DNA from 2 places in the Mycobacterium virginiense genome. Region 1 is predicted to be linked to the other one. Evidence: riboswitches for the same ligand, from Rfam matches in the RefSeq annotation. Region 1 holds a riboswitch; the other holds the start of a gene.
What was found. A riboswitch is a leader RNA that binds a small molecule or an ion and turns the genes downstream of it on or off. The one in region 1 is predicted to bind cobalamin.

Region 1 (5,247 bases):
AACACCGGCACCGTCGTCGCCGATCCTCCCATCGTCGACACCGAAGACCGCGGTCGCGAACAACGCTGGCCGCTGCCGACCGATCAGCAGAGCCTGCTGGATCTGCTGCACCTGTGCTTCGACGAGTACTGGAACGAGATCTGGTTCGGCATCATCATGGAAGGCGCGGCCTGGGAGGTGGCCGCCCCCAACGCGCCGCGCAAGATCGGCATGCTCGACGGCTACGCCACCATCGACTTCGGCCGCTGGCACTTTCACCTCTGCATCGGCAAGCATCGGGCCAGCGGCTCGGAGCTGGGCCGCATCCGGCGCTGTAGCCGGGCCGAGCTGTACCGCCGAATCGGCAAGGACGGCAACCCGCAGTCGTGGGGTGTGCGCCTGTTCAACGGGCGCGACGAGCAGATGATGACCGTGATGCTGCCGAACCCATTCCTGACCAACGACCAGCAGATGCGCGACGAGCCCGAGTGGGGCCAGCTGGAGTTGTGGGACAAGCTGCGCGACAAGTACCTGGGTCTGGGGCCCGACCCGTTGGACCGCGGCGGAAACCGGATCCGCTGCGGCGGTTAGCGAGACTCGACGAAGGAGAGCCGAAGCTGGACCGCCGCAACAAACCCGGCGGTTAGCGAGACTCGACGAAGGAGAGCCGAAGCTGGACCGCCCCAACAAACCCGGCGGTTAGCCCCGCGGTTAGGCAGGAGACGTTGATTCTGCGTCCAGGGCTGTGCGCGGAGGCTGGGAACAGCCCTGGACGCAGTTTCAACGCGCCCGGTCCGGCTAGTCCGGTTCGGCCGGCCAGGTGTTGGGCATCATCGGGCTGATCGCCCCACCGCCGAACCCGTCGTCGGCCAGGGCGGTCAGTCCGCTCGGCCGTGCGCTGGCCACCCGGTGAGTGCCACCGGTGAAGCCCTGCGAGCCGGTACCTCTACTCGAGGCGAGTGCCCCGGCAAATTCCGGCATCGGGTCCGGCTCCAAGTCCATGTACTCGTAGCCGCGACCGCGCATCCCAGCCTTGGCCCGGCGCCGACGTCGCTGCGGCGCAGCCTCTTCCGCCGCGGCGGCCTCGGGAACATCTGCACTGTCCGGTTTCGGCGCCGCCTTCTTCCGCGTGCTGGTGCCCGATCCCCGGCGAGCCCCCATGTCGAGGCCCCCCACCATGTACATGTAGGCCGGCATCGTGACCGACGGGGGCCCCGCCGGGGTCGGCGGCGGTGCGCCGGGCGGCGGCGGGGCAGCCGCGGCCGGTGCGCTCGCAGGGGCGGGCGCGGGAGCCGGAGCAGGAGCCGGAGCGGGAGCCGGTGCCGGCGGCGAAGCCATCGCCAGCCCGGGCGGCGGCGGGGCAGGCGGCGGCACCGCTGCTGCCACCGCATGATGCGCCAGAGCCCCGATGCCCAGACCGCCGATCACCCCGGCGGGCGCCAGCACGGTCGTGGCGGCGAGCGCCGGCAACAGCGCCGGCAGCAGCGCCGTCTGGGTGATCAGGTAGTTGAGCGCCTGGATGGTGTTGCCGATCGTCGAGGTGACGATCTCGACCATCGCCAACGGCACGACCAGGCCAAGGCCCTGGGGATTGAACAGCGCGGTGTACATGATCGCGATCAGGTCGTCGATGATGACGATGCTGGTGAACGCGAAGTAGGAGCCCGGGTCCAGCGGCACCGAGAAGATGTAGGCCAGGTTTCCCGGGTTGAAGAAGCTCAGCGGGTTGCCCGTCCAGCCCAGCCACGACCCGGGGACGCCCCACGGCGGCAGCAACGACGAACCGTTCTGCAGACTGGCGAAGAATTCGGCGAGCGGGTCCGCGAGACCGGTGAAGCCGATCTTGTTGAAGAACTCCTGCAGCTCGGCATACAGCGGGTACTGACCGCTGTCGGGATAAGGCGGATGCGGGACCAGGCTCTCGAGCCATTTGGCGAAGTCCAGAAACCACTGCGGTGGCTCCGGCGCGGTGTCGGCCGCGCTGCCGGGCGTCTTGAGCACGGCCGGCGCCGGTTCGATCTGAGCTGTCGCCGCGGTCGCTACCGCCGCGCCGGCCACCGCCTGGTAGGTGGTCATCACGGCTGCCGCCTGCGCCCACATCCGCGCATAGTCGGCCTCGTTCAACGCGATCGGAATCGTGTTGACACCAAAGAAGTTTGTACCCACCAGCACCGCGTGGGTGACGTGGTTGGCGACCAACTCGGCCATGGTCGGCATCGCCGCCAACGCAGCGGTGTAGGCCGCCGCCGCGGTCTGCTGCTGCGCGGCCGTCACCGTCGCATCGCCACCGGCGCGCAGTAGCCAGGCCAGATACGGGGCATTAGCGGCCACGAACTCCTCAGCGGACGGGCCCTGCCACGCCCCGGCTTGCACTGCACCCAGCACCGCCGTCAATTCGTCGGCGACCGCGTGGTATTCAGTGCTCAGCGCGCTCCACGCGGCGGCCGATGACAATAGCGGACCAGCCCCCGGGCCGGCCGACAGTGACGTTGAATGGACTTCTGGCGGTGAGGCCATCCAGATGGGTGCGGTCATCGCACACCGCCGGATGCCACCCGAAAAGGGCGCAACATAAGGGTTTTTCAGCTCTCTCGGGGTACACCGCCCCGGGTCGCAGGATGCGACGATGTGAGTGTCCTGACTCTCGGATCAACGCTCGCCTCGCCTTCCAGCTCCATCAGAGCCGTGGCAGTTGAGGGTCGCTCCCCGATCACAGTGGCGGGACCGTGCCGGATTCACACCGGCTTCCTGCACCATCGTTGCCGTACCCGGGCATTATCGCACGCTGCGGCGCGCGACGCCCGGAAAGCGCGACTACACGCTGGCCCGGCCTGAGCCGCGCACCGCAGCGGCGACCGCATCGGCCAGCGCGTCGACGTCGGTGGGAGCCAACTCGGCGATGGTGATCCGCAGGCCCGCAGTGCCCCGGATCCGGAACCGCGCCCCCGGCGCCGCAGCCCAGCCTGCGGCGAACAACGCCGTCATCGCCACCGCCTCGTCGGGCACCGGGATCCATACGTTGAGCCCGGACCGGCCGTGCGCGATCACGCCCCGGTCGGCCAGCGCCGCGCACAGCCCGAGGCGGGCCGCGCGGTAGGCGGCTTCGGCCTCGGCCACCCGCCGCGTCGCCGCGTCGTCGCGCCACAGGTCTACCGCCAGGTTCTGCAGCAGGTGGCTGACCCAGCCCGGCCCGAGCCGCTGGCGACCCTGCACCCGTTCGACGGTGCGCTGGTCACCGGCCAGCACCGCCAGCCGCAGGTCCGGGCCATACGCCTTCGCCGCCGACCGAACGAACGCCCAGTGCCGGGTCACGCCCGCCAGCGGATGCAGCGGCACCCCGGCGATCGCCGCACCGTGGTCGTCTTCGACGACCAGCACATCGGCTGCGTCCAGCAGAGCCCGCAGGGCATCGGCTCGTTCGGCGGAAACCGCGGCGCCGGTGGGATTTTGGGCGCGACTGGTCACCACCACAGCACGCACCCCCCGTTGCAGCGCGCGGTCCAGGTCGGCAGGCAGCGGGCCGTCGTCATCGACTCCGACCGGCTCCGGTGTCAGCCCCAGCGCGCCGAGCAGATCGAGCAGGTTGGGCCACCCCGGATCTTCGACGGCCACCCGGTCACCGGGACGCAGGTGGGCGCTGAGCACCCGCTCGATTCCGTCCAGGGCCCCGGAGGTGACCGCGAGGTGGTCGGCCGGTACACCGTCGGCGGCCAGCTCGGCCGCGGCATGCTCGGCCAGTGCCGACGCGATCGGCGGATGCCCGTAGAGCACCACCGGCCCGGGGTGCGCCGGCACAGCGGCGATAGCGGGCAGCAGCGCCGGGTTGGGGTTTCCGGTGGACAGATCCCGCACGTCCGGCGGCACGGCCAGCCCGCGCAGCGAGCGCGGTGTGGTCGCCGGCCGATCTCGCACCCGGGTGCCACGGCGACCGGAGCTTTCGACCGCGCCGCGGTCGCGCAGCAGCCGGTAGGCGGCGGCGACGGTGTTCGGGTTCACCCCGAGTTGCTGGGCCAGCCCGCGTATCGGCGGCAGCGCGGCCCCGGGTGCCAACGCGCCGCGCGCGATGCCTTCCTCGACGCTCGCCGCGATGGCCTCGGCTCCCCCGCCGGTAATGCTGTATTGTACTGGCACATCTCCAATATTGCACTAGTACATTAATGGAGGCAACCCCGTGTCCTACGCACCGACACCCCAGACCACCCCCACCCGGTATCGGGAACGGGCTCGCTACGACCGCGACACCGTGCACCGCATCCTGGACGAGGCGCTGATCTGCCACCTGGGATACACCCGCGACGGCCATCCGGTGGTGCTGCCGACCACGCACGCCCGGGTCGACGAGACGCTGTATCTGCACGGCTCCACCGGCAGCGGCCCGGTGCTGGCCGCCGGCCCGGGCGGTCTGCCGGTCTGCGTCACCGCCACCCTGGTCGACGGGCTGGTGCTGGCCCGCTCGGCGCTGCATCATTCGATGGCCTACCGCTCGGTGGTCGTCATCGGCGCCGCCCGCCTGGTCGACGACGAGGCCGAGAAGCGGCTCGGGCTGGACGCACTGCTCGATCACGTCGCACCCGGCCGGGCCGCCGACGCCCGGCCGCCCAACCGCCGGGAACTGGCGGCCACTGCGGTGCTGGCGCTCGACCTGGTGAAGGTGTCCGCCTCGGTGCGCGACGGCGGCCCCAACGACGAACCCGAGGACGTCACTCTGCCGCACTGGGCGGGAGTGGTCCCGCTGCGGATGGTCGCCGGACGCCCGGAACCGGCCGCCGACCTCGACCCGGCCATCGCGCTGCCGTCTTACCTGGAGTCTTACCGCAGACCGCGCTGATACTCCGGCATCCAGGTGCCCGGCGTCATCGGAGTGGTGGCACCGCCGCCGAAGGCGTCGGCCGCCAGGGCGGTGAGTCCACTCGGCAGCACGGCATCCGAGGCGTCGTCTAAGTCCATGTATTCGTACCCGCGGCCGAGCATGTCGGCCTTTGCGCGCCGCCGCCGGCGGGACTTGACCTTCTCCTCGGCGACCACGGCGTCCACCGGCGCCGCGGCGGCCTCGGGCTCCGCGGCCTTGCGTCGGCGAGCACTGGTGCCCGCGGCCCGACGGGCCTGCTGGCTCGCGCCGGCGACCAGATACATCGCGGCCAGACTGTCCCCCGGGGACAGCGGTGGTGCGGGCGGCGGAGGGGGCGCCGGCGGCGCTGCGGGCGGCGGCGGTGCAAGAGCGGGCGCCGGAGCGAGGGCCGGGGCCGGAGCGGGAACCGGCGGCGTCGG
Region 2 (5,247 bases), 2.4 Mb from region 1:
TCGATGAAGTGCTGCACGAAGCCGGCGAAACCCCACTCCGGGTGTTCGGGGTGGTAGATGTTCTCCCGGTTGGCGATCGCCTTGAGGTCGGCTCCGGCACTGAACGACTTGTCGCCGGCTCCGGTGAGCACTACCGCGCGCACCTCATCGTCGTCTTGAGCCTGCGCCAAGGCGTCGCCGATGCCGGCACTGACGGCGCCGTTGATCGCATTACGGGCGTCGGGCCGGTTGATCGTGATCAGCAGGACGTTCCCGCGCCGCTCTACCAGAACGGCCGCGTCACTCACAGCAGCACCAGTACTCACAGCAGCTCCAGGATGGTCGCGTTGGCCTGGCCGCCGCCTTCGCACATGGTCTGCAGTCCGTAGCGAATTCCGTTGGCGCGCATGTGGTAAAGCATGGTGGTCATGATCCGGGCACCGGAGCCGCCGAGCGGGTGACCCAGCGCGATCGCACCGCCGTTGGGGTTGAGCTTCTTCGGGTCGGCACCGAGTTCGGCGAGCCAAGCCATGGGCACCGGGGCGAAGGCCTCGTTGACCTCGAACACCCCGATGTCGTCGATGCTCAGGCCGGAGCGCTGCAGCGCCTTCTGGGTCGCCGGGATCGGCGCGGACAGCATCATCACCGGGTCGGCACCGGCCAGCGTCGCGGTGTGCACCCGGGCCAGCGGGGTCAGGCCCAGTTCGCGCGCCTTGGCCGCCGACATGAACAGCAGCGCCGCCGAGCCGTCGGAGATCTGGCTGGAGTTACCGGCGTGGATCACGCCGTCCTCCTTGAAAGCGGGCTTGAGCTGGGCCATCTTCTCCAGGGTAGTACCGCGGCGGATGCCCTCATCCTCGCTGATGACGTTGCCCTCGGGGTCCGTGATCGAGACGATCTCGTCCTTGAACGCGCCGGCGTCCTGTGCGGCACCGGCCTTTTCGTGCGATGCCAGCGCGAACTCGTCGAGCGCGGTACGGCTCAGGCCCCACTTGGTGGCCATCATCTCCGCACCGATGCCCTGGTTGGGGGTCTGGCTGTAGCGCGCCTTGAAGGAGTCCCCGTACGGACGGCCACCGTTGGCCAGCGAGGAGCCCATCGGGGTACGCGACATCGACTCGACGCCGCCGGCGACCACGACGTCGTAGTGTCCGGCGACCACACCGGCGGCGGCAAAGTGCACCGACTGCTGGCTGGAGCCACACTGGCGGTCCACGGTCACCGCCGGCACCGTCTCCGGCCAGCCCGCGCTCAGCACCGCCGTGCGGCCGATGTCCAGGGCCTGCTCACCGGCCTGCATGACACAGCCCCAGATCACGTCGTCGACCAGCGCCGGGTCCACGCCTGCCCGGTTGACCAGCCCGTTGAGCACCTGGGCGGACAGCTCGGCCGGGTGTACCCCGGACAGTCCGCCGTTGCGCTTGCCGATCGGCGCGCGCACCGCTTCGACGATGACGGCTTCAGCCATGGGTGCTCCTTTATCAATTCGGGGTCTTGTTGCCTCGATTGTCGACGGGCGCGCTCGGCCGGCGTCAGCGGGGGTCACTCCGGGGGCTCCCGCGTACCGTCGGATCCATGGCACGCATCGTGATCATCGGCGGCCACGGCAAGATTGCCCTGCTGCTGGCCCCCATCCTCGCCGCCCGCGGCGATCAAGTCAGTTCGGTGTTCCGCAACCCCGACCACGCCGAAGAGGTCGCGGTCACCGGTGCGGTCCCGGTGGTGGCCGACATCGAGCAGCTCGACACCGACGGTCTCGCCCGACTCATGGCAGACCACGACGCGGTGGTGTTCTCCGCCGGCGCCGGCGGCGGAAACCCGGCACGCACCTACGCCGTCGACCGTGACGCCGCCATTCGCAGCATCGACGCCGCCGCGAAAGCCGGTGTGCGGCGCTTCGTGATGGTGTCCTACTTCGGCGCGGGCCCCGATCACGGCGTTCCCGAAGCCGATCCGTTTTATCCGTACGCGCAGGCCAAGGCCGCCGCCGACGCCCACCTACGCGCCAGCGACCTGGACTGGACGGTGCTGGGCCCCAGCCGGCTGTCTCTCGACCCGGCTACCGGCAAAATCGCCGTCGGTCCCGACACGGCTAAAGGCCAGGTCTCTCGCGGCAACGTCGCGTTGACGATCGCGGCCTGCCTGGCCGACAAGTCGACTATCGGCCGCACCGTCGAGTTCAACGACGGCCAGACCCCGATCCCGGAGGCACTCGCGGCCGGTCGAGCCGAGTAATCTCGATCACGCAACTGGTTTGCCGTTGTCGCCGCCAGGCGGCCTCGGCATCGAGCGCACCGCAGTTTACGCAGTTTTCCGTGGAGCGCAAGAGGGAACCCGGTGAGAATCCGGGACTGTCCCGCAGCGGTATGCAGGAACGACCGCCGTCATAAGCACTGGTCACGGGTTAGCCCACCGACTGGGAAGCGACGGCCATTAGGTGCACCTCGGTGCGCGCCTGCGAGTCCGAATACCTGCCCGTTGTGCTGGGCGCGCCGCGCCCGGCGGATCAACGCCTCGCGGAATAGGCGTCTGGTTTTGAGGGTTATAGTGCTTTATATATAGGCACGGGACCGGATCAGCTGGGCGGCTGCTGGCGTTGACCCACCCTCGTCGATTGAAGGATCAAATCGTGACCGTTCAACCTTTTACCGCCACCGTTCTCGGCTCACCGCGAATCGGACCGCGCCGCGAACTCAAGCGCGCCACCGAAAGCTACTGGGCCGGAAGGATCGGCCAGGACGAGCTGAAGAAGGTGGCCGCTGGCCTGCGCCGGGACACCTGGGCTCAACTGGCCGCCGCGGGGCTCGACTCGGTACCGGTGAACACGTTCTCCTACTACGACCAGATGCTCGACACCGCGGTACTGCTGGGGGCACTCCCGGCCCGGGTGGCCGGCGTCGCCGACGAGCTCGACCGCTACTTCGCCGCCGCCCGCGGCAACGCCGAGATCGCTCCGCTGGAGATGACGAAGTGGTTCGACACCAACTACCACTACATCGTTCCGGAGATCGGCCCGGACACGACGTTCTCCCTCAACCCCGCCAAGGTGCTCTCCGAGCTCGCCGAGGCCAAGGAGCAGGGCTTCGGCGGAAACGTGGCCCGACCGGTGATCATCGGCCCGGTCACGTTCCTGTTGCTCAGTAAGGCCGTCGGCGGTGCGCCGGCGCCGATCTCGCGTCTCGAAGAGCTGACCGACGTGTACGCCGAGCTGCTGGCCAAACTGGCCGACGCCGGCGCGGAATGGGTGCAGATCGACGAGCCGGTGCTGGTGACCGATATCTCCGCGGACGCCCCGGCCCTGGCCGAGCAGGTGTACAGCCGCCTCGGCGGGCTGAGCAACCGGCCGGCGATCTTCGTGGCCACCTACTTCGGTGACCCCGGCGCCGGGCTGCCCGCGCTGGCCAACACCCCGGTCGAGGCGATCGGTGTGGACCTGGTCTACGGGCCCAACACCGCTATCGCATCGGTCCCCCAACTGGCCTCCAAGATTCTGGTCGCCGGGATCGTCGACGGCCGCAACATCTGGCGCACCGACCTGCAGGCCGCGCTGGCCAAGTTGGCGTCACTGCTGGGCCCCGCCGGGGCGGTGGCTGTCTCTACGTCGTGCTCGACGCTGCACGTGCCCTACTCGCTGGAGCCCGAGACCGGCCTGGACGACGCACTGCGCAGCTGGCTGGCGTTCGGCGCCGAGAAGGTGACCGAGGTGGCCACCCTGGCCCGCGCCCTGCGTGAGGGCCGGGACGCGGTCGCCGCGGAGATCGCCGCGTCCAACGCCGCGGTCGCCTCCCGCAAGTCCGACCCGCGACTGAACAACGCGGCGCTGCGCGCCCAGATCGCCGAGATCCGGGCGGCCGGTATCCAGCGCGGTTCGGCCGAGGCACGCCGCGCCGCCCAGGACGAGCGGCTGCACCTGCCGCCGCTGCCGACCACCACCATCGGTTCGTTCCCGCAGACCGTGGAGATCCGCAAGGCCCGCGCGGCCCTGGTGGCCGGGGAGATCAACGAAGCGGAGTACACCGACCGGATGAAGGCGGAGGTCGCCGCCGTCATCAAGTTGCAGGAGGACCTCGGGCTCGACGTGCTGGTGCACGGCGAACCGGAACGCAACGACATGGTGCAGTACTTCGCCGAGCAGCTCGAGGGCTTCTTCGCCACCAGCAACGGCTGGGTGCAGTCCTACGGCAGTCGCTGCGTGCGCCCGCCGGTGCTGTTCGGCGACGTGACGCGGCCCAAGCCGATGACAGTTGATTGGGCCACCTACGCCCAGTCGCTGACCGACAAGCCGGTCAAGGGCATGCTCACCGGTCCGGTGACCATCCTGGCCTGGTCGTTCGTCCGTGACGACCAGCCGCTGGCCCACACCGCCTACCAAGTGGCGCTGGCGATCCGTGAGGAGACGGTGGATCTGGAGTCCGCCGGCATCGCGGTGATCCAGGTCGACGAGCCCGCCCTGCGCGAGCTGTTGCCGGTGCGCGACGCCGACAAGGCGGCCTACCTGGATTGGGCGGTCGGTTCGTTCCGGATGTCCACCTCGGGCATCTCCGACGCGACGCAGATCCACACCCACCTGTGCTACTCGGAGTTCGGCGAGGTGATCGGTGCGATCGCCGACCTGGATGCCGACGTCACCTCGATCGAGGCGGCGCGCTCGCACATGGAGGTGCTCGACGACCTGAACGCGATCGGCTTCTCCAACGGGGTGGGACCGGGTGTCTACGACATCCACTCGCCACGCGTGCCGAGCGCCGACGAGATGGCTGCTTCGCTGCGCGAGGCGCTGGATGCTGTTCCGGCGCAACGCCTCTGGGTGAACCCCGACTGCGGTCTCAAGACGCGCAAGCCCGACGAGGTGACGGCATCGCTGGCCCATATGGTTGCCGCGGCCAAGGAAGCCCGCACCGGCCTGTGACCGTCTGACATGTTGCGCCCCAGAGCCATTTCTGGGGCGCAACATGTCCTTTCCATGAGAACGGAGTCCCCTGGTGCCGTTGAACACCATCGCACTGGAATTGGTGCCGCCCAACACCGATCGTGGGTGTGAGCACGCCCGCGAAGAGGCCTACAAGGTCCTGCAGCTCTCGGACCAAGCGGGTATCGCGGGCCGGATCGGTCACGTCATGATCCCCGGGCTGATCCCCGAGGACGACGATCGGCCGATCGAGATGAAACCCAAACTCGATGTCCCGGAATTCTGGTCGACAATCCGTCCCGAACTGCCCGGCGTACGTGGACTGTGCACGCAGGTGACCGCATTCCTCGACGAGGCGG

Region 2: it holds a riboswitch for cobalamin, as region 1 does, so the genes downstream of both, metE (5-methyltetrahydropteroyltriglutamate--homocysteine S-methyltransferase) here and MJO54_RS18105 (PPE family protein) in region 1, are expected to answer to the same signal.

What each region holds. Positions count from the first base shown of each region.
Region 1 covers NZ_CP092430.2:3,713,292-3,718,538, forward strand. The annotation lists gene MJO54_RS18100 (DUF7676 family protein) at 1-570, shown strand, start outside; gene MJO54_RS18105 (PPE family protein) at 778-2,514, opposite strand; cobalamin riboswitch at 2,590-2,772, opposite strand; gene MJO54_RS18110 (aminotransferase class I/II-fold pyridoxal phosphate-dependent enzyme) at 2,794-4,110, opposite strand; gene MJO54_RS18115 (pyridoxamine 5'-phosphate oxidase family protein) at 4,151-4,807, shown strand; gene MJO54_RS18120 (PPE family protein) at 4,789-5,247, opposite strand, start outside.
Region 2 covers NZ_CP092430.2:1,282,200-1,287,446, reverse strand. The annotation lists gene MJO54_RS06405 (crotonase/enoyl-CoA hydratase family protein) at 1-287, opposite strand, end outside; gene MJO54_RS06400 (thiolase family protein) at 302-1,447, opposite strand; gene MJO54_RS06395 (SDR family oxidoreductase) at 1,555-2,214, shown strand; cobalamin riboswitch at 2,259-2,472, shown strand; gene metE (5-methyltetrahydropteroyltriglutamate--homocysteine S-methyltransferase) at 2,594-4,888, shown strand; gene MJO54_RS06385 (mycobacterial-type methylenetetrahydrofolate reductase) at 4,962-5,247, shown strand, end outside.